DNA from 3 places in the Glutamicibacter soli genome. Region 2 is predicted to be linked to each of the others. Evidence: predicted binding sites of a transcription regulator. Region 2 holds the regulator's gene; each other region holds the start of a gene.
The links. Region 2 encodes LexA, which represses DNA repair genes until DNA is damaged. Its sites were predicted from a motif close to TCGAACANNTGTTCGA; they were not measured.

Region 1: ACTX90_RS02445 (HNH endonuclease signature motif containing protein) is a predicted target of LexA. The motif match lies at 3,460-3,475, and genes of this name have one in related genera.
Region 3: uvrA (excinuclease ABC subunit UvrA) is a predicted target of LexA. The motif match lies at 3,049-3,064, and genes of this name have one in related genera.

What each region holds. Positions count from the first base shown of each region.
Region 1 is NZ_CM125969.1:499,588-506,614, reverse strand. Features, by position in the region: gene ACTX90_RS02475 (hypothetical protein) at 1-342, opposite strand, end outside; gene ACTX90_RS02470 (PD-(D/E)XK nuclease-like domain-containing protein) at 335-1,156, opposite strand; gene ACTX90_RS02465 (hypothetical protein) at 1,137-1,442, opposite strand; gene ACTX90_RS02460 (hypothetical protein) at 1,655-1,966, opposite strand; gene ACTX90_RS02455 (hypothetical protein) at 1,963-2,334, opposite strand; gene ACTX90_RS02450 (hypothetical protein) at 2,331-2,759, opposite strand; gene ACTX90_RS02445 (HNH endonuclease signature motif containing protein) at 2,756-3,418, opposite strand; gene ACTX90_RS02440 (hypothetical protein) at 3,640-3,879, opposite strand; gene ACTX90_RS02435 (hypothetical protein) at 3,872-4,177, opposite strand; gene ACTX90_RS02430 (hypothetical protein) at 4,572-4,919, opposite strand; gene ACTX90_RS02425 (HNH endonuclease signature motif containing protein) at 4,978-5,460, opposite strand; gene ACTX90_RS02420 (helix-turn-helix domain-containing protein) at 5,807-6,043, opposite strand; gene ACTX90_RS02415 (helix-turn-helix domain-containing protein) at 6,040-6,282, opposite strand; gene ACTX90_RS02410 (helix-turn-helix domain-containing protein) at 6,392-6,649, shown strand.
Region 2 is NZ_CM125969.1:1,219,962-1,226,988, reverse strand. Features, by position in the region: gene ACTX90_RS05840 (SseB family protein) at 1-497, opposite strand, end outside; gene priA (bifunctional 1-(5-phosphoribosyl)-5-((5-phosphoribosylamino)methylideneamino)imidazole-4-carboxamide isomerase/phosphoribosylanthranilate isomerase PriA) at 852-1,589, opposite strand; gene ACTX90_RS05830 (CG2302 family histidine operon protein) at 1,615-1,764, opposite strand; gene hisH (imidazole glycerol phosphate synthase subunit HisH) at 1,766-2,401, opposite strand; gene hisB (imidazoleglycerol-phosphate dehydratase HisB) at 2,402-3,022, opposite strand; gene ACTX90_RS05815 (histidinol-phosphate transaminase) at 3,044-4,150, opposite strand; gene ACTX90_RS05810 (LysM peptidoglycan-binding domain-containing protein) at 4,241-4,594, opposite strand; gene lexA (transcriptional repressor LexA) at 4,851-5,570, shown strand; gene ACTX90_RS05800 (ATP-dependent DNA helicase) at 5,683-7,027, opposite strand, start outside.
Region 3 is NZ_CM125969.1:2,168,627-2,175,653, reverse strand. Features, by position in the region: gene ACTX90_RS10310 (MbnB/TglH/ChrH family RiPP precursor modification enzyme) at 1-246, opposite strand, end outside; gene ACTX90_RS10305 (hypothetical protein) at 243-470, opposite strand; gene ACTX90_RS10300 (outer membrane protein assembly factor BamB family protein) at 688-2,196, shown strand; gene ACTX90_RS10295 (phosphatase PAP2 family protein) at 2,293-2,955, shown strand; gene uvrA (excinuclease ABC subunit UvrA) at 3,078-5,948, shown strand; gene ACTX90_RS10285 (HAD hydrolase-like protein) at 6,059-6,760, shown strand; gene ACTX90_RS10280 (lysophospholipid acyltransferase family protein) at 6,761-7,027, shown strand, end outside.

The sequences.
Region 1 (7,027 bases), 720 kb from region 2:
CACGGTGTGCGGGTACTCCGGGTCGTCGGCACGCCAGATAGTTGCCCGGACGCTCTTGGCCTGCTCGTCGACCTCCACGCGGAGTTTGTGGCCAGCCTTGCGCACGTTCGACGCGATCAGTTCAGCGGAGGCGGTGGGCTTCCCCTGAATCACGTCGATGCGATACAAGGACTCTGCCGGCGCGAGCCCCATGGCCTGCCCAAGCCCGATAGCTACTAAAGCGTTGGCGGGCTTGCCACGGTAAGCCTGCGGCACAAGGTCGCCCTCGGTGACGATCTGCGACCACTGCATCTGCTCGGCCATCGTGATCTGCTGCGGTTCGACGCGGACAATTTCACTCATTTTCCATTTCCTCGTTTCGGATGTTTTCCCACGGCGTGAGGGTGTAGGTGTATTCGGTTTCGTAGCCTGGCCAGTTACCCGATGACTGGGCTTCCTGGTATCGGCGTAGTGCGATGTTGATGCGTGCTTGTGCTTGTCGGAGCGCTTCGGGGTCGAGTGAACCAACACTGACCGTGTAGGGTTCGCAGTTTTGCACGAAGATGAACTTCCAGTCGGGCACGAAGCCTGTGACCGCCTGTGCGCCGTTCAAGTAGTGTTGCGCTTGGATGTAGTAGCCGAAGTCGCTGATTGACTTGCGGACGTCGTTGGGGCGTGCTGACCGGGTTGTTTTCAGGTCGATGATCTGCCCGTGGTTTGGCCGGTACGCGTCAAAACGAGCTTTCAACGGTGTGCCATCGGACTCCCAAAACGCGCTAACCTCCGGTTGGAAGTCAGTCAACAACGAGGATGCGAGCTGGTGGTTCATGACGCTATCTGCCATGCGTTCCACCGGGGCAAGAATCGAATCGACCTCGCTGTTGTTGATCGGGATCTTCCCCGCAGCATAAGCGGCGGCTTTCGCCTGTTTCGCGTCGTTGGTTCGCCATGCGTCCACGTCCACACGTTCCACGAGCCGGTCAAGGCTTCCTTCGAGGATCAATGCGTGAGCCAACGTGCCGGTATCAAACACCCGCTTGTGCTCATTCGTGGACAGCATGACTCTGACCTCGGCCATGCTGATCCCCGTATCCGAAAGAGTCTTGATACTCGTGGATCCAAGAGCCTCGTGCGCGTGATACTCGACTTCATCCAAGTCATAAATCAGTGTCGCCACAGTCGGCCTCCTGGTTGCTTTCGGATATTGCGAAGGCCCCCACAATTTTGCGAGGGCCGTGCGTGTATTCTCGTGCTTTGCCGCGTAACCATGCTGCTGTGAACTTGTCACGCATCTGGTCGGCAACATCTGTGATCGTTTGGGCTTTCACTGAGGCTAACCAGCGGTCGAATGCGTCACCTGATTCTTTGTCGTACGAGTCAACTCCGCGAACATGAGCCGCAAACTCCATGTGGTCGAGGTAGGCGTGACGTACCTGCTCGGTGGTTGGCGTGTAGTCGCTCATTGTTCGCACCTGTGTTCCTGTTGTTCTTCCCTGACGGTGGCTTCAAACGACCACTCTTTGCCGACCCATCCGCAAGCACAGAATGCTTGGAACACGGGTAGGGTTGGTCGCTCAAACGAACGGGTTTTACCAGTCATTGTTGGCCTCCTATAGCCATGAGTGCATCCAATGCGTGTAAGCGGAAAATATGAACTCCCAAAACCAAGAACCGATCATGAGGGGTTCCTGATCTCTTCGGCATGTTCGGCGATGAGCATGATCGCTAGGTTCGCGCCGAAAATGTGCTCAGGGTTATCCACACGTTTGAACCGCTTCCGTAGATACTTTGCCGTTCCCTCGACCGCACCGGCCTTCGCTTCCCGTTCGTGCTGTTCGAGCACCTGCACAACATGAGCGCGATGCAGGGCGTACAGTTGCCCCTCTGTCTCAGCGGTTACGGTTTCACCGCACTTACACCGCATCCGTGACGCTTCACTCCACGGACGCTTCACCGTGTGCGCTTCGAGGATTTCGAGGATGCTCATCGCTTCACCTCCGGGATGTATTTGATTTCGAGTTTGTCTGCACTCCATACGGTGAACACTTCAGTCCACCAGCGCCCGCCGACAAATGACATGCCACCGATTCCGGCGCCCGAATTAGCTGGGCATCGGATGATGAGTTCGGAATTGCCGTTGAAGTGAACGCGAACCATAGTGCCGATGGGCAACGCGTCCCACTGCTCGACGTTGGTCACTTCCGGCAGCGCGGCGGCGAGATAAGCGGTGATCGCAGTCTCAGCCATGCGCTCGCAGTCATTGCCGTTCAGATCACCTATCCGCCCGGAAAACGCTTCATACAGCGCCTCCCAAGCAGCATCAAAAGCGTCCGGGTTTAGCGGGGGCTGGTTCACTTGGTGGCCTCCTTAGCGAGCTCACGGGCACGGCGGGCGAGAAGTAAGTAGACTTCCATGGTTCCAGCATGGAACCCGTCCCAAGTTGCTACCCTGGGCTCCCCGTCGTGTTCACGCACAACGTTGAACAGTTCCAGCGCTTCGGCTTCCAACTCCACCCGCTCCCGAGCTTCGGCGGTAGCGCGTTCCTGTTCCTCGATGTGGAACTGCAAGCTTTCCAACGCGCCGGCTAGGAAGTCCTCCCCCTGTCGAGTGACCCCCACCGCTTCGAGGATAGCCAGGCACAAGGCAGGCGCATCAGACGGGGCGAGTAGGATCGTGCTATTATCAACAGCCAAGAAAACGCCCTGGGAATTGATGTTCCCCTCAACTTCAAGCGTCACCGGGCTATCTAGGGCACTCTTGAACTTCTTCACTTCGCTCATTTGTTGTCTCCGTTCTTGGTGGTGCGGGCGTGATGGGCTTTGTCCACTTCGTTATGCGTGAACAATTCCAGACGCTTAGCGATGACAGCAGATTCGGCATCTTCCAACGAGTCAAATAGCCCTAGGTGATATTTCTTCCCGTTATGCCTGACAGCAGCTGAGAACTTATCTGGTGTTCGAGTTGAATCGACCCATACGCCCAGGACGCCAGTTTTTGAGCTCCTACTTGCACCCTTTTTATGCTCACAGTTCTGCTTCACCGAGACCGCCCTCAGATGATCCGGGCGAACGCATGAACGGTTGTGACATAGGTGGTCAATTACCAGACCTTCGGGTATGTGACCAAATGTCATTTCATAGGAAACTCGGTGAGCTTGTTTCATGGAACCCATGCGTATCTGCCCGTAACCCGCGTGGTTCAGACGGCCAGTCCACAGCCAGCACGATCCACTCTTGTCTACATGCCCCCAAAATCTGGAGGTATCATTTCCCCGGATGATGTTGACTTTCTCCGGGTCGCCGTATTTGCGCCAGCGGTTGTAGTGCTTTTGACACCATCCGTGCCCAAACACTTTTCCGTCGCAGTCATCAACTTTGCATGCCATTGCTGGGACCTCCTGATCTTGCGGCCCGGTCGGCGTAACGGATGGCTTCGGCATGGGTGGGGAATACTCTGCCGAATACTGAGTAGCCGTCTTTGTCGACCAGATATGCAAGTGCTTTCGGCACGCCGGGGTGGCTCCAATTGATGCACGCGACTTTCCAGCGGGGTCGGTGGACCTTACCCGCGCCGTCGCAGGTGGGGCACTTGTAGCTACCTTCCAGTGCGTAGAGTGGCCCGGCAATCCATCCACGGCCTGCACAGTCCTTGCAGATTTGCTTAGCCATCGGTTTTCTCCTTGGCTACGATTCGGTGGTCGCGGATGGATAGGATTTTGACTGCCCAGCCCCATCCGAATCCGCGGGGGCAGCTGCCCAGTAGCGTCAAGAGCTTCTGGTGCGCTTCTTCGCGGGTCGATGCGATGACTTCGGCGACGCCACCCTGATCCCAGCGGGTGTGGTAGTAACCGGTCTTATCGGCTTGGGCGTACCGCATTTTGAACTCGTACAGATCAGCCATTGTTGTCACCTCCGAGCGCGTCGTCAGCCAACCGGCATCCATCACCGTCCAGGGCGCGGATGGTATCGCATGGCCATGCTGAGTTTTCTTCGGCAGCGCAATAGTGTTCCTCGGCTCCGTTCGGATAAACCAGAACCCGTTCAGCATGCTTCGCACGCACTCTTGCGACGGCCTGTTCAGCCTGTTCGAGGCGGGACAGGACAGCAACGAGCTCAGCCCTACTAATTTCAACAGTTGGAGCCCAAGCCAACTCGCTCAGGTGCCGATTCAACCGCTCAACGTCAACATTCTTTTCCATCAGATTTTCCCTACTGTGAGCATGAGTAAAGCCCCGACGATCTTCACCGAGGCTACGAATAGAAGTGCAGACATGAGGCCGATAACAGCAACCCATGCGCGGGTTTCAAAGTCGATTTCATCCACGTTGTTTCACCGCCGCCCACCGGGCTACAGCACCACCACGACGCGACCTAGACCGCGACCGCTCATGCTGCACATACCGGATCAAACCCATCGACTGATACGCCGTAAAAACCGCGCCAACCCAATTCGGATTAGAAGGGGCTGGAATCATGTCCCTCAGATCGTCCGCAGTGAATGAGAAGTTCCTGGCAATCAGAGCATCCATACCCTTATTCGCCGCCTCAAACCACTCAGCACGATCATCCAAAACCATCGGCACTGGCAAAGGCTTACCGCTCATCACAGAACCCCTCCCAAGCATCCCGAAAATCCGGGTAGCCAGACAACGCCGAACTGATCTCATCCTCAGAAGCATCACGCAACAGCCTCTCCAACTGAGCCACGGCATCATCTAAGGCTCCTGAAACCGCCCAACGAACCTCGCTATCGATACGAGCCTGTCGTGGTGGGTTCAGAACCGAAACGGAATGGCTTGCACGACCACCGCGGCCATCGTCTTGCATGCTGGAATGCATATGAGACTCAGCATCTTCTCTCGTTTCCAGAGTCAAATCGCAGTCGCGGCAACGCCCGTAGTCCTTGCCAGCCTCAGGATCGAATCGGTTAGACTTACTCATGTTGTTTGTTCCTTTCGGGAATGAAGAAACCCACCAGATAGCCGCTGGTGGGTTTCGTTTATTTGGTGACGCGATCAGCGTCATTGTGAGTATGCAAACGATTGCGTAAATCAGTAGCAACCTTGTCCGCTTCCTCAACTGTCTTGAAATAGCCACCCCAGTGAGTGACACCGTTATGCTTCACGCGGACTCCCCAAAGATTCGCCTTCTTGTTCAGATGAACACCACGAACGTGAGAATCAGTTGAAGCATTGAACCTAGACCGATTCTCAGAGTTCTGCTTCTTAGTCACAGCCCGAAGATGCTCAGGATTTACGCATGATCGGTTTCTGCAGATATGGTCGATCACCAACCCATCTGGGATAGGGCCGTAGTGGAGCTCGTAAGCTACCCGGTGAGCTTTGAGATTCTTTCGGCTTGGAGCATCAGCACGTATCGACCCATACCCGTTGCTGAGAATGGATGATGTCAGCACTAAGCAGTCGCCCTGACGTTCGGTTCTAGCAGCTAGGCGTTCAGCTATCGGCAGTGTTTTGCGCATGACTACCATCCCTATGCGGCAGCTAGCCGTCGTTGAACTGACGCGTGATGCTCGCACTCAGTAGGGTTCATAAGGTGACGTACTGCTGTATCGCCGGTAGGGTCCCCGTAAACAATCGTGCGGAACAGTTCCAACACCTCAGCCTCAGACGGCTCATACGTGAACGCCTGGAACCTCTTATAGGCGACCTTCCCGAGCTTCTTATAAGCGCTGCGGGGAAGCTCTGGAACAGCCTCACGAGCCTTGTTCTCCATGAAAGCCAAACTGATTTTAGGCATGACAATTAGTCCTTACTCCAAGGGACGAACCCAAGGGGAAGTAATACAAAGAGTGGTGTGATGCCTGATTAGGCGATTTTGCGGAGTGCTTCCGCGATGCGGTTCTTGTCGAACCGGTTGCCTCGGTTGCCGAGGACTATCTGGCGGATTTCTTCCTGCTGTTCCGGGGAGAACCTGTATCGGTTCCCTACTTTGCCGGCTGGCCAGGTTCCGTCTGCTGCTCGGCGCTGTACGGTGATCGGTTTGATGTTGTACTCTGCGGCGAGGTCTTCAGTTGTTGCGTAGGATGCGGTGCGTCGTGTCATGCCGCGTCCTTGTGAGCGTTCTTGCTCTTGAACTCCTTTGGTAGGAGTTCTGCTGGGTGGATGTTGAGTGCGATTGCGATGCGGGCGATTTCGTAGGCTGTGAAGTCTACGCCGCCTCCGTTCATCTTGCGGGTGAACGTGTTGCGGGCGATGCCTGATGCGAGCGCAGTGCTGGATCGGGTTGCTCCGTCTGTGCGGTTGATTGCGTTGGCAATCTTTTCTGCGATTTCGTTGTTCATGGTTATGACTGTACACGTCCATTTGGACGCGCACAAGCCCATTTGGACATAAAGTAATAAAGCACCAACTCGGACGCGCTCACGTCCAAATTGGTGCTATAGTGTCCATATGGACATAAATAACCCACTATCCCAGTCGATTGCCCAGCAGCTTCAAGACGTCACGGGCGGTCGAACTGGAATGCCAGTCAAGGAACTGGCAGAGCGAACCGGAATCAAACTGGTTTCACTTAGCCGATACATCAACGGCAAGCGCGATATCCCGGCTCCGCTCTTCGCACTAATCTGCAAGGAACTAAATCTGGATCCTGGCGAAGTGCTTCGAAAGGCTATCGAAGAGTTCACCGGGGCAGAGTCCGGTAACTAGCGAAAGCGCTGCAACATCTGTTGCGGTTAGGCGGGAAAGCGTCATCGTGAAAACGGTGGCGCTTTTCTCGTTGGTCTGGTCGATGCTCTCAGGCACTACTTCCCCTAATTGTTCGTAGATATGTTCGAATGAGAGGTTGCGACAAGCCTATAACGAGAAGCCGACAGTTGGCCACCGCGTGACACGAAAACCTCCCCCCATTGGGGGGATGCCTAGCATTTCAGAGTGTTTCCAAGTGCTGTTTAGTGCTGTTCTCGAAACTGGGTCAACGCTTGAATATCCGCATGATTCCGGGCTAGAATCGGATTCCGAGCCGATTTTGGGGTGGGGTTCAAATCCCCCCGTGTCCGCCAAAAACCCCCTAGATGACTAGGGGGT
Region 2 (7,027 bases):
AGTAATTGGCATTCTTCGCTGACCGCAGACAACGCGGCGCGCGGGGCGTAGACCGCGACTGGTCTCGCTTCGTTGTGCCAGGCCTGGAGCCGCTCCACGGTGGTGAACACCGGCAAGGCCATGCGTCCGTCCGGCCCCTTGATCTTGACCAGGGCCATGTCGGCTTCCTTGTCGGAGGCGAAGCCGTGCTCGGTCATCGCTTCTTCGCCAAGCTGGGCTACTACTGCAACGAAAACCCGGGCGTTGGCCAGCGACTGGTGGACGCCGGACTCGCTGCCGTTGCCGGCTCGCAGATCAGCCAGCGCCTGCATCACCGCCTCATCTGCCAGTCCGTCGTCCTTGTCGAACTTGTGCAGCGGGTTTTCATCACCGGCCAGGTCCCGGCCTTCCCAGCTTTGACCTGCGGAATCAGTCGGGGAACCTGCCCGCGCCAGTGCCGCGGCGATATGTCCGGGCAGGTGGCGCTTGGGTGCGGATTCAGGTTGCGCGGTGCTCATAGATCCATGCTATCTGTGAGAACCCCGGTGGAAGAACAAGTTTCAGGGACTCGGGCATGAGCTTGCCCACGAGACCTTGGGCACACTTCAGATATTCGAGCCTGGCCACAACGCGGCGGATGTGGCATCTTGAAATGATAATGCGCAAGGACACGGAATCCGAGAGCCTGTTTGCCACGGCAATGCCGGGCTATGTCCCGCAGGGCGCAGTTCGCGGCCTGGGCGGGGGCTCATCCGTCCCCCGCCGTTGGCCACAGACGCCGCAGGAGGTTCATATTCGGCTTCATAAAAAATCGTGGACCGGCTGGATTTTTCCAACCGATCCACGACTTCAAAGGTCTGGCTCAGACCTATTTAGCGACGGCCTGCCACTTCAAGCGCCTCGGGCAGCGTGAACTGCCCCGAGTACAGGGCCTTGCCCATGATGGCGCCTTCGATGCCTTCCGGCACCAACGCACGCAGAACACGCAGGTCTTCGAGGGAAGAGATACCGCCCGATGCGACAACCGGCTTGTTGGTTTTCGAGGCGATCTCGCGCAGCAATTCAACGTTGGGTCCACGCAGGGTTCCGTCCTTCGTGACGTCAGTGACGACGTAGCGCGCACAGCCGGCATCCTCCAAGCGGGCAAGCACCTCCCAGAGGTCTCCCCCGTCCTTGGTCCAGCCATGGCCGGAGAGCGTAGTGCCACGCACATCCATGCCCACGGCGATCTTGTCGCCGTGGCGGGCAATGGCATTGCGGGTCCACTCCGGGTTCTCCAGTGCGGCCGTCCCGAGGTTCACGCGGGTGGCGCCGAATTCCAGTGCGCGATCTAGTGACGCGTCATCACGGATTCCGCCGGAGAGCTCAACCTTGATGGACAGCTCCTGGGCGATTCGCTGGACGATCTCGATGTTGCTGCCGCGACCGAAGGCGGCGTCGAGGTCGACCAGGTGCAGCCATTCTGCACCGTCGTTCTGCCAGGCCAGCGCCGCTTCCAGAGGGTCGCCGTATCCAGTTTCGGATCCGGCTTCACCCTGCACCAGGCGAACCGCCTGTCCGCCGGCGATATCTACTGCGGGAAGCAGTTCGAGAATTGGTTGCTCACTCATGTTGTCCTTCTTCGAAAGTTTGAAACTAGAGGGTCAAGACCCATGCTGCGATGACACAACCAGCTGCCAGGCCCCACGCGGCAATGATCCACGACAGGTGCGCTTTCTGGTTCTTCAAGGAGATTGCTCCGCCGGCAAGAAATGCGCCGACCCCGAGGAGTACGATCGACCACATTCTAGAGAGTCTCCAGCCAGTTGCTCAGCAGCTTCTTGCCAGCTTCGCCAGACTTCTCCGGGTGGAATTGCACTGCCGACAAGGCACCGTTTTCAACGGCTGCGATGAATGGGGTTCCGTGGGTGGACCAGGTAACCTGCGGCGGAGTCATTGCCGGCTGGGTGACGTCGAATTCCCACTTCTGCACTCCATATGAATGCACGAAGTAGAAGCGCTCGTTTTCGATACCTGCAAAGAGCTTGGTGTTTTCCGGCGGACGAACGGTGTTCCAGCCCATATGCGGGATGACATCAGCCTGCAGCCGCTCTACGGTGCCTGGCCACTCGCCAATACCCGCCGTCTTGACGCCGTGTTCCACGCCTTCGTCGAAGAAGACCTGATGTCCAACGCAGATTCCGAGCACGGGCTTGCCGCCGGCGATACGGCGACCGATCCAGCGCAGTGCACCGAGCTTGGTCAGCTGGTCCATGACCGATGCGTAGGCGCCGACGCCGGGAACGACCAGACCGTCAGCCGCTTGGACCTTGTCCGCGTCTGCGGTCAGCTCTACCTCGGCTCCGGCGGCTTCAAGCGCACGCACTGCCGAGCGAACGTTGCCCGAACCGTAGTCCAGGACAACAACTTTCTTTTTTGCCACTTAAAGGGCACCCTTCGTGGATGGAATCTTGTCGCCCATGCGTTCGTCGTGCTCGACGGCTTCGCGCAAGGCACGGGCGAAGGACTTGAACTGCGCTTCGACGATGTGGTGCGGGTCGCGGCCCGAGAGCACCTCGATGTGGGCACAAATCTGCGCGTGGAACGTGATCGCCTCGAAAACGTGACGGGTCATCGAACCGGTGAAGTGTCCACCGATCAGATGGTATTCCTGGCCGGCCGGCTCGCCGCCGTGCACCAGGTAGGGGCGCCCGGAGACATCTACAACGGAGCGGGCTAGTGCTTCGTCCAGCGGTGCGTAGGAAGTGCCGAAGCGGCGGATACCCGCCTTGTTGCCCAGGGCAACACGCAGCACCTCGCCGATGGTGATCGCGGTGTCTTCCACTGTGTGGTGTACGTCGATATGGGTGTCGCCGGTTGCACGCACGGTGAGGTCGATCAGCGAGTGCTTGGACAGGGCAGTGAGCATATGGTCGAAGAACGGCACGGTGGTGCTGATCTCCGAGACGCCTGAGCCATCGAGATCCAGTTCAACGAATACCGAGGATTCGCTGGTGACTCGTTCCATACGGGCGCGACGTGCGCCAATCAATTCGGCAGACATGTCTTCCTTCGCTTGTCTTTTCTACTTCTGTGCGCTGAGCAGTTCGGTCAGCCGCTCCAAGAAGGCGGTGGTTTCGGCCTCAGTTCCCGCGGTGACTCGCAGGGTGCCGGCGATTCCGTTGTCACGGATGATGATTCCGGCGTCGAGAAGCCCCTGCCAAATGGCGTGGGGGTCGTCCAGGCCGCCGAAAAAGACGAAGTTCGAGTCTGAAACCGAAGGCTTCAAACCCAGCTCGGTCAAGGTGCTCACGATGCGGTCGCGCTGGGTCTTGATTTCTTCGACCTGTGCCAGCAGAAGGTCAACGTTCTTCAGCGCGGCAATGGCGGTCGCCTGGGTCACTGCAGAGAGGTGGTAGGGCAGGCGGACAAGCCGAATCGCATCGGTGACTTCCGGTGCCGCAGCCAAGTAGCCCACTCGGGCGCCAGCCAGGCCGAAGGCCTTGGACATCGTGCGGCTGACAATCAAGCGCTGGCGACCTCCGAGGAGGCTCAGTGCCGACTTGGTCTTGGCCAGTGAAAATTCAGCGTAGGCCTCGTCGACGATGACCATAGCGTTGGTCTCGGAGGCTGCCTCGTAGACAGCCTCGATGACATCCAGTCCCAATGCCGTGCCGGTTGGGTTGTTCGGAGAGCAGAGGAAAACGATATTCGGTGTGTGCTCGCGTACCTGCGCGGCAGCAGAGTCGGCCGAGAGAGTGAAATCATCGGCGCGTTGGCCGGCGATGTATTCGGTATCGGTTCCGCTGGCCAGCAGCGGGTACATGGAATAAGTGGGGCCGAAACTCATGACGCTTCGACCGGGGCCACCGAAGGCTTGCAGGATCTGCTGCAGGATCTCATTGGAACCGTTCGCGGCCCAAATGTTCTCGCGATCCAGATCGTGGCCCAGGTACTTGGCTAGGAGTTCACGCAATTCCACGAATTCACGATCCGGGTAGCGATTCAGCGTGGCCGCTGCCTTGGAGACTTCTTGAGCGATTGCATCAATCACGGTCTGCGGAAGCGGATGGGTGTTCTCATTGACATTCAGCTGAATTGGTACGTCAATTTGTGGCGCACCGTAAGGGGACAGCCCGCGGAGATTCTCACGCAAGGGCAGCTGACTCAATAGTTCACTGCGGACATTCACGTCATTAAGTCTAATGGCGCAGTCGTCGGTTCAAGAATTGGCGACAAACCTTGGTAACAATACCTGTCGCCATTTTGAGGGTTTGACCGGCTAGTTGGCCAACACCGGGATCTCCAAGGTGTCGCCAACGCGGATCTCGCTGGAGTCCAGTGCGTTGATCTCCGTGATATGCTCCATGGCCGCATTCACGTCGTAGCCTACGGCGTATTCACGGGCGAGATCCCACAACGAGTCGCCCGGGATGACGGTCACGGCCACGGTTTCAACACCTTGCGGCGAGTTGGACGCCGCCTGGGCACTTGAAGTGAACATGGTGATCAGGAATGCGGCGGCGATGGTCAGAATGAACACCGGGACCCCAACCAGCACGGCCCAGCCGCGACGATTGATGCGGATCTTCATGTGTTCTTTGGTGCGTTTCGAGTCAAGTGCGGCGGTTGCCATGACTATTCTCCTCAACAGTGGCATGATGCGAACCTGTCTTCGAATACTGTTTTCGAAGATGTGTTCGATTCTCGTATATCTTTTCTAACAGAACTTCGCGGAAATTGTCCAGACACTTTCGAACAAATCTTTGAAAGACTCCCTCACATCGACTAAGATTTCGAAGTAGAAGAGGAACGAATACATAACATCACTGGCTTCCGACAGTTAGGCATCCGCCCAGCTCACGACCGGTGATTAGGGAAGGCTAAAGGTCATGTCAGCTTCAGAGCGCACTCCCCGATCGAATGCACGTTCGCTGACGATCCGCCAGAAGAAAATTCTCGAGACCATCCAGCGCTCGATCGGAAAGAACGGCTATCCGCCGTCGATGCGCGAGATCGGCGACACCGTGGGCCTCAAGAGCCTGTCGAGTGTCACGCACCAGTTGAGCCAGCTTGAAAAGCTCGGCTACCTTCGTCGTGATCCACGCCGACCTCGTGCCATGGAGATCCTGCTGCCGCTGCAGCTCAGCGAGGATGCCGCAGCGGCCGAGGCGCCCAAGCCAGCGGAAGAGGCCGGCAAGGAAGATGCGAAGATCATTGAGCTGAGCACCTCCGCGGACACCACTATGGTGCCGCTGGTTGGCCGTATCGCCGCTGGTGGACCGATCCTTGCAGATCAGACGGTAGAGGACGTGTTCGCGCTTCCGCGCCAGCTGGTGGGCCACGGAGAGCTGTTCATGCTTCGAGTCTCAGGAGACTCGATGGTTGATGCTGCGATCTGCGACGGCGACTGGGTTGTTGTGCGTCGCCAGCAAACTGCGAACAACGGCGACATCGTGGCTGCATTGCTCGATGAAGAAGCTACCGTGAAGACGTTCCGGCAGCGCGACGGTCATACCTGGTTGTTGCCGCAGAATTCTCGGTACGAGCCGATCCTCGGTGATGCAGCGACCGTCATGGGACGCGTTGTATCGGTCATGCGTTCGCTCTAATCCGACAAATCGAAGAGCGCTGGGGTGCAGTTCAATATGACTGCGTCCCAGCGCTCTTTGCTTCGACACGGGCTCAGCCGTGCCGGCTTCCGCGGAATGAACCAATACCGATCTAGCGGTTCGGGTCCATCCGCTTGAGGACACCGGTGATGGTCTTCTTGTCCACGGTGGGCCACATCGGCGGCAACGAGGCCTTGAGGAAACTGCCGTAGCGTGCGGTAGCCATGCGTGAGTCGAGGATTGCCACGACGCCCTTGTCCGACACGGAACGAATCAACCGGCCAGCGCCCTGGGCCAGACGGATCGCGGCGTGGGTGGCCGAAACCTGCATGAAACCGTTACCGCCGTGCTTCTGCACGTCTTCGGTGCGGGCCTTGGAGATCGGATCGTCCGGACGCGGGAACGGGATCTTGTCGATAATAACCAAACGGCAGGAGTCGCCAGGCACGTCTACGCCCTGCCAGAGAGTCATGGTGCCGAAGAGACAAGTGTCCCGTTCCTCGGCAAACTGCGCTACCAGAGACTTCATGCTCGCATCACCCTGGCAGAGGATCTCGACGTCGAGGCGCTCGCGCAAGATCGCCGCCGCTTCTTCGGCAGAACGCTTCGAGGTGAACAGCGCCAACGCGCCGCCGCCCGAAGCCTTGATCAGATCCTCGATTTCGTCCAGGGTCTCGGCGGCAAGCTGCCTGCCGGGTTTGGGCAGGTGCTTGGCGACATACAAGATGCCCTGCTTCGGATAATCGAATGGGCTGCCGACGTCGATGCCTGTCCATGACGGTGCACCGGCACCCAGGAGCCCCAGTGAACCGGCCACCGAGTCGAATTGCGCGCCGATGGCCAAGGTGGCGCTGGTCAAGATGACGGTACGACCGTCAAAGAGTCCTTCGCGCAGTTTTCCGGCCACGGACAGCGGTGCCACGTTAAGTGTCGCCGGCTGGTTGTCATCCGCCTCGACATAGCCGCGGCCTTCGACAAATTCTCGCGGACGGGTCGTGTAGAGCACCTCCCGGCGGTCTTCGGCTTCGAGCATGCGGATGGCGTCGTCCATGACGGCCTGCATTTGCGACCTGGCGGTCTGGCGACCACCATCGGCCGGCGCGTTGGCTTCAGGCTTCGTCAATGCGAGAATGAGCCGGGCCTGTTCCACGATGTCGTTCAGGGCGATTCCCATGTCCTCGCGCAGGCCGGTCTGCAACAACCCGGTCGGTACGCCGGTCAAGGCCTTTTCAAGTCTGTTGGTGGCTTTGACCAATTCGTCAACGTTGACGGCGCAATGGCGCTTGGCCCCGCCCGCTGCGGTGAGCACCATACGAGCCGACAGTGCCCCTGAGACCGAGCTGGTGACGCGGTCCTGGAGCTCGTGGGCCTCATCGATGATGGCGACGTCGAAGTCCGGGAGCACCGACAGCCCTTCGAAGGCGGAGACCGCCAGCAGGGCGTGGTTGGTAATCACC
Region 3 (7,027 bases), 950 kb from region 2:
GCAGGTTCCTCCGACGGGGAAGCCGACACCGTGGGCCAGGCAGGTCTGCGGAGCCTCGGCGAGGTGGCTGAACACCGCTTCATCCAGCATGTACCCGTGTGTGTCGGGCCCGGGCTGGAACCAGAAGGCCTGCGGTTCCAGTTCGAGCACGTCCACGCCGTTGTCCGTCCGGGAGAGCACCCCGTCGAGGGCAGGCCAGTAGATCACTCCGACGCCGAGCTCGGGCAGAGCGGTGAGCGGAATCAAGCCAGCTCGTCCATCGGGCGGACAACAAGATCCTCATCGACCATGAACCTCCGGGCCAGATCGAAACGGATGTCGAAGCCCGAGCAACAGGCAGGGCAGCCGAGCCGTCCCAGCACCTCGCGCTGAATTTTCTGCATCTGGTCCAAGTCGTACATCGCCGTGGCGGGAACCGTCACCCTGATGGTTTTGTCATCCAGCAATACCGATCGGTTCAGTCGTTCCATCGCAGTCTCCTGGTTCTCGACGTGGGCGGGCTGCGCAAAGCGCTATCCGCGGGAGTTGCTGCGGCACTCCTGGAACACATGATGCGGGGCAGTCCATTACCCACGTATTACTGGGTACCTCTCACCAATGTTTTCCGGCTGTGGAAAACCTTCCACGAATTTTTCAGTAGCTCATAGGCTGTGCCAATCGACCCAACGGAAGATTCGGGAGCACACCATGAACCACACTGCTGAAAACCGGTTGAAACTGCCAACCGCTGTCGCGGCCTGCCTGATGGTCGGCCTGCTGGCAGGTTGTACGGCACCGCCTGCGCAGCCCGAGCCCCCTGCGGTTGACCGCAGTGCGCAACCGGTCTCGCTTGCCTGGAGCAGCAAGGAGAACGTCGTCTCGGAAATCCAGGTCGAAGAGCAGCTTGGTTTGGCCATCGCCTATGTTGAACGCCAGCGCAAGCTGACACTGGTGGCCCGCGAGCTCGCCGACGGTTCGCTGCGCTGGAAGCGCGAGGCATCGGTGGGGCACAACCCCGGGGGCATGAGGATGAGGCTGCCGGTCTTCGAGCACAACGGAAGCCGGATGGCGGCATTTGTTGAATCGGTGAAGGGGAAATCCGAACGGCTGGTGGTCATTGATCTCGCTACCGGGAAGAACACCTCGGCGAGTATTGAGGTTGACTTCATGACCAACCGTCCCGTTGAATGCGAAGAGACCTGGTGCGTTGAGGGTGACAGGAAATCCGGAGAACCGGTGAACATGCGCTACGACATGGAGAAGGGCCGCTGGAAGCAGCTCGCCGGGGAGGACCTTCCCACACCGAAAAAGAATCCGGACGACCGATTCGTCGGCGAAGGTCTCTCGTCGTCGTCGCAGCGCGGGCCCAGGGAGGAACTGCTCAGCTACGCGCGGGACGGCAAGATCCTGTGGAGCGTGCCCTACGAACAGGTCTTCGACTCGTACTACTCCACGGACAACGGGTGGGAGTGGACTACGTTCGAGGAACCGCAGCAGATCTTCGTCGGCCATGGTTTCCGGATTGACTACCAGTACCACCCCGAAGGCGATGCCTACGTGCAGGACTGGAACAAGGACGCCATGATGGTCGGGATCGACCCAGACACCGGAAAACGCCGGTGGGCGGTGCCCGGCGCGGACCAGGACTGCTCCGGAATCGTTGAGACCCGCCAAGCCCAGACGCGCAGCACCTTCGTCACCTGCAGATTCCACCAGGCGTTGGCTACGGTGCAGCCGTCCACCGGCAAGCGCGGGGCGCTCACGGGCCTCGAATGGGACGTTGCAGGCATCGACGCGACCACCGGCAAGGAACGCTGGGCGTATGACATGCCCGGATACGAGAAAGCTGTGGAACTGGCCAAGGCCAACAACAGAATCCTCGGCGACCAGAAATACGTGATCGTCCCCATGGCCTCGGGATTCGCCGCCGTGGACAGCTCGACCGGGGAAAAGCTCGAACTCTCCCACGTCCTTGGTGACACCGTCTTGTGCACCAGCGACCGCGATTCGGTGGAAGTCAGGCACATCGACGGATACGAACAGACGGCCTACCTGAGGGTGCCGCAGACCGTGCAACCATGCACCCGTGACACGCAGAAGGCCACGAAGGACCTTCCGCTGTATGCGGAGTTCCAGCGCACAGGCAAGGACCAGCAGCGGATCGCGGTGCTCCCGGACCGCGCGGGCATGGTCGCGTACCGCATGCCCGATGAATAGTGCCCCAGGCGGCAAACCCTGCGGGAAGCTTCTCTGGGAACAGGCCTGAAACTTGCTGGAATACCCTCCCAGAAACCAGGCCTACAATCACGTCTCATGACTACAGAATCCGCTCGGGTCACGTCAACGCGGCCTGCCATCCCAGTGCTCATCGCCCTGGGCCTCATGGCGCTGTCACTGCCGGCATTTATAGTCCGCGAACAGCTGTACACAGCGGTCACCGCGGCGGCCGGTTCCTCTCCGGCACTCACCCTGCTGGCGGTGTTCTTCGCCGACGCGGCGTTGCTGCTGCTGGTCTTGTTCACCGCCGGGCTGGCCGTATGGTCATGGTTCAGGGACCGGGCGGCGTTCGCGAGGCTGGTGCTGGGAGGCCTGGGAGTGATCCTCGCCTACGCCGCAAGCAGCACGCTCAAGCTGATCCTGACCGAGGCGCGGCCCTGCCAGAGCATTCACGTGGCCATTGCGGAAACCTGCCCGCCGCACGGGGACTGGTCCTGGCCTTCGAACCACTCGGTGCTCGCCGCCGCCTTCGCGACCGCCTGCGCCTTGGCCATCGTGCGGCTGCGCTGGTACCTGGCCGCCACGGCCCTGCTCATCGCCGTGGCGCGGGTGGGAGTCGGCGCGCACTACCCGCACGACGTGCTGTTCGGTCTTGGCCTGGGCATGCTGGTGGTCCTCGTTGTGTTCAATTTCCTCCCGCGACTTGTCCGTCGCCTGCCCGGAACCGCGCGGATCGCCCAGCAGGCCGGCGGGCACTGAGCCCGCCCGGTGCGGGGGATCGCACGGCGCTCGCCGGTCGACGGTGCGGCCTTTGGCGATTTGCATGTGAGTTGCGTCAGAGTTCACACTCATTCGAAGCAATTTTCGATTAGTATTGCTTCGTGGCTATTACTGCAGAGAGCAAGAAAACTGATCTGACGCGCCTGGTCGTGAAGGGCGCGCGCGAGCACAACCTGAAGAACGTGGACATCGATCTGCCCCGCGACGCGATGATTGTCTTCACCGGCCTGTCCGGGTCCGGCAAGTCCTCCCTCGCGTTCGACACCATCTTCGCCGAGGGCCAGCGACGTTATGTCGAGTCGCTCTCTGCCTACGCGCGCATGTTCCTGGGCCAGGTCGACAAGCCGGACGTGGACTTCATCGAGGGCCTGTCCCCGGCGGTGTCCATCGACCAGAAGTCCACCAGCCGCAACCCGCGTTCCACTGTCGGCACCATCACCGAGGTCTACGACTACATGCGCCTGCTCTGGGCGCGCGTGGGCCGGCCGCACTGCCCGGAATGCGGCGAGCCGATTTCCAAGCAGACCCCGCAGCAGATCGTGGACCAGCTCATGGAGCTGCCCGAGCGAACCCGCTTCCAGATCCTGGCTCCCGTGGTCCGCGCCCGCAAGGGCGAATTCGTCGACCTGTTCGCGGAGCTGTCAGCCAAGGGCTTCTCCCGCGCCCGCGTGGACGGGCAGACCATCCAGCTGACCGATCCGCCGAAGCTGGCCAAGCAGGTCAAGCACACCATCGAGGTGGTCGTCGACCGCCTGGCCATGAAGGAGGAGGTCCGCCAGCGGCTGACCGACTCCATCGAGACCGCGCTGGGCATCGCCGACGGCCGCGTGCTGGCCGACTTCGTGGACCTGGAGGACGACGACCCGAAGCGCATCCGCTCCTTCTCCGAGAACCTGGCCTGCCCGAACGAGCACCCGCTGGCCATCGACGAGATCGAGCCGCGCACCTTCTCCTTCAACAACCCCTTCGGCGCCTGCGCCGCCTGCTCCGGCATCGGCACCAAGCTGGAGGTGGACGAGCACCTGATCGTCCCCGACGACGAGGTGACCCTCAGTGAGGGCGCAATCGCCCCGTGGTCGCTGGGCAAGGCCACCACCGAGTACTGGAACCGGCTGATCGAGGGCTTGGGCAAGGACCTGGGCTTCAGCATGGACACCCGCTGGAAAGACCTTCCCGCCGCAGCCCGCCAGGCCATCCTGAACGGCAAGGACCACAAGGTCGTGGTGCAGTACAAGAACCGCTTCGGCCGCGAACGCAAGTACTCGACCGGCTTCGAGGGCGTCATCTCCTACGTGCACCGCAAGCACCAGGAAACCGAATCGGACCACGCGCGCGACCGCTACGAGCAGTACATGCGCCAGATCCCGTGCCCGACCTGCGGCGGCGCCCGGCTGAACCCGGCCTCGCTGTCGGTGCTGGTGGGCGGCAAGTCCATCGCCGAGGTCTCCGCCATGGACCTGCGCAGCGCCGCCGAGTTCCTGACCACCCTGGAACTGAGCAACCGCGAGGCGCAGATCGCGGTGCAGGTGCTCAAGGAAATCGGCGCCCGCATGAAGTTCCTGCTGGACGTGGGCCTGGAATACCTGACCCTTGAACGCGCGGCCGGCACGCTGTCCGGCGGCGAAGCCCAGCGCATCCGCCTGGCCACCCAGATCGGCTCCGGCCTGGTGGGTGTGCTCTACGTGCTCGACGAGCCGTCCATCGGCCTGCACCAGCGCGACAACCGACGGCTGATCGAGACCCTGCTGCACCTGCGTTCGCTGGGCAACACCCTGATCGTGGTGGAGCACGACGAGGACACCATCGCCGAGGCGGACTGGATCGTTGACATCGGCCCTGGCGCGGGCGAGCACGGCGGCGAAGTGGTGCACTCCGGCTCCGTGGAGGGGCTGAAGGAGAACACCCGTTCGCTGACCGGCGACTACCTTTCGGGCCGCAAGCAGATCGAGATCCCGTCCAAGCGCCGCAAGGTGGACAAGGACCGCAAGCTCAAGGTCGTCGGCGCCAGCGAGAACAACCTGCAGAACGTCAGCGTCGAGTTCCCGCTGGGCGTGCTGACCGCGGTGACCGGCGTGTCCGGCTCGGGCAAGTCGACCCTGGTCAACGACATCCTCTACAAGGTGCTGGCGAACAAGCTCAACGGCGCGAAGCAGGTCCCCGGCCGGCACACCCGTGTGCAGGGCTTGGAGCACCTGGACAAGGTGGTCCACGTGGACCAGTCGCCGATCGGCCGCACCCCGCGCTCCAACCCTGCCACCTACACCGGCGTGTTCGACAACATCCGCAAGCTGTTCGCGGAGACCAACGAGGCGAAGCTTCGCGGCTACCAGCCGGGCCGCTTCTCCTTCAACGTCAAGGGCGGACGCTGCGAGGCCTGCTCGGGCGACGGCACGCTGAAGATCGAGATGAACTTCCTGCCGGACGTCTACGTGCCCTGCGAGGTCTGCCACGGGGCGCGCTACAACCGCGAAACCCTGCAGGTGCTCTACAAGGGCAAGAACATCGCCGACGTGCTGGACATGCCGATCGCGGAGGGCGCCGAGTTCTTCAGCGCCTTCACCCCGATCGCCCGCCATCTGAAAACCCTGGTGGACGTGGGCCTGGGCTATGTCCGCCTGGGCCAGCCGGCGACCACGCTCTCCGGCGGCGAAGCGCAGCGCGTGAAGCTTGCCGCGGAGCTGCAGAAGCGCTCCAACGGCCGCTCCATCTACGTGCTGGACGAGCCGACCACCGGCCTGCACTTCGAGGACATCCGCAAGCTGCTGCTGGTGCTGCAGGGGCTGGTGGACAAGGGCAACACCGTGCTGACCATCGAGCACAACCTGGATGTCATCAAGTCCGCCGACTGGGTCATCGACCTGGGACCGGAAGGCGGTTCGGGAGGGGGCACCATCATGGCCACCGGCACCCCGGAGAAGGTCGCGAAGGTCGCCGAATCGCACACCGGACGGTTCCTGGCCGAAATCCTCTAGCCCGGGGGCGCCGCGAGCGGCGAACCCGGGGGGAACGGGCGGGGGTATATTCGATTTCAGTTATGGATTATTTACCCGCGTCCGCTTCATGGGATGATGTCCTAGTGAATATGTCGGTAACCAGCGTGCTCTTTGATCTGGACGGGACCCTCGTGGACCCTGCAGGGTCCATAACCTCAGGAATCCGCCATGCCTTGGTGGCCCATGGGCTCCCGGATCCCGGCGAGGAAAAAATCGAAGCGTTGGTCGGCCCGCCGCTGCAGATCGGGCTGCGCACCCTGGACGGTGTCACCGACGCGAATATCGACTCGGTGATCGCCGCCTACCGGGCCCGATACTCGGAGGTCGGCATGCGGCAGTCGGTGGTCTATCCGGGCATGCGTACGCTGCTGGACGGGCTTCGGGCCGCCGGCATCCACACCGCGGTCACCACCGCCAAGCCGCTCCCGATCGCCCGTGAGCTGATCGAGGCGCAGTCCCTGGCCGGCAGCCTGGATGCGGTGCACGGTAACACCGGCGAAGGCGGATCCCACGGATCGAGCAAGGCGCACATCGTGGCCGCCGCGTTGAAGCACGCGGATCTGGATCCGTCGCGTAGCGTGGTGGTGGGGGACCGGCACTACGACCTGGACGCCGCGCGCGCGAACGGCGTGAAGTCCATCGGCGTGCGCTGGGGCTTCGCCCAGGGCGACGAGCTGGACGCCGCCGACTACCGGGTCTCCACCGCGGTCGAACTGGCGCAGCTGCTGCTGGGCAGGGACGGCGCGGCCGAATTGAACTTTGAAGAACTGATGCAGGAAGGTGCACGGTAGATGAGCATCTACACCATGACGCGATCCTCGATCCGCGGCATCATCCACGGCATCTGCCGCGCCGAGGTCACCGGCCTGGAGAACGTGCCCAAGGAGGGCGGCTTCATCGTCGCCTCCAACCACTTGTCCTTCTTCGACTCGCTGATCATCCAGGCGCTGACGCCGCGCGATGTCGCATTCTTCGCGAAGGCCGAATACTTCACCACGCCCGGAGTGAAGGGCAAGCTGATGAAGTCCTTCTTCGAGTCGGTGGGATCCATCCCGGTC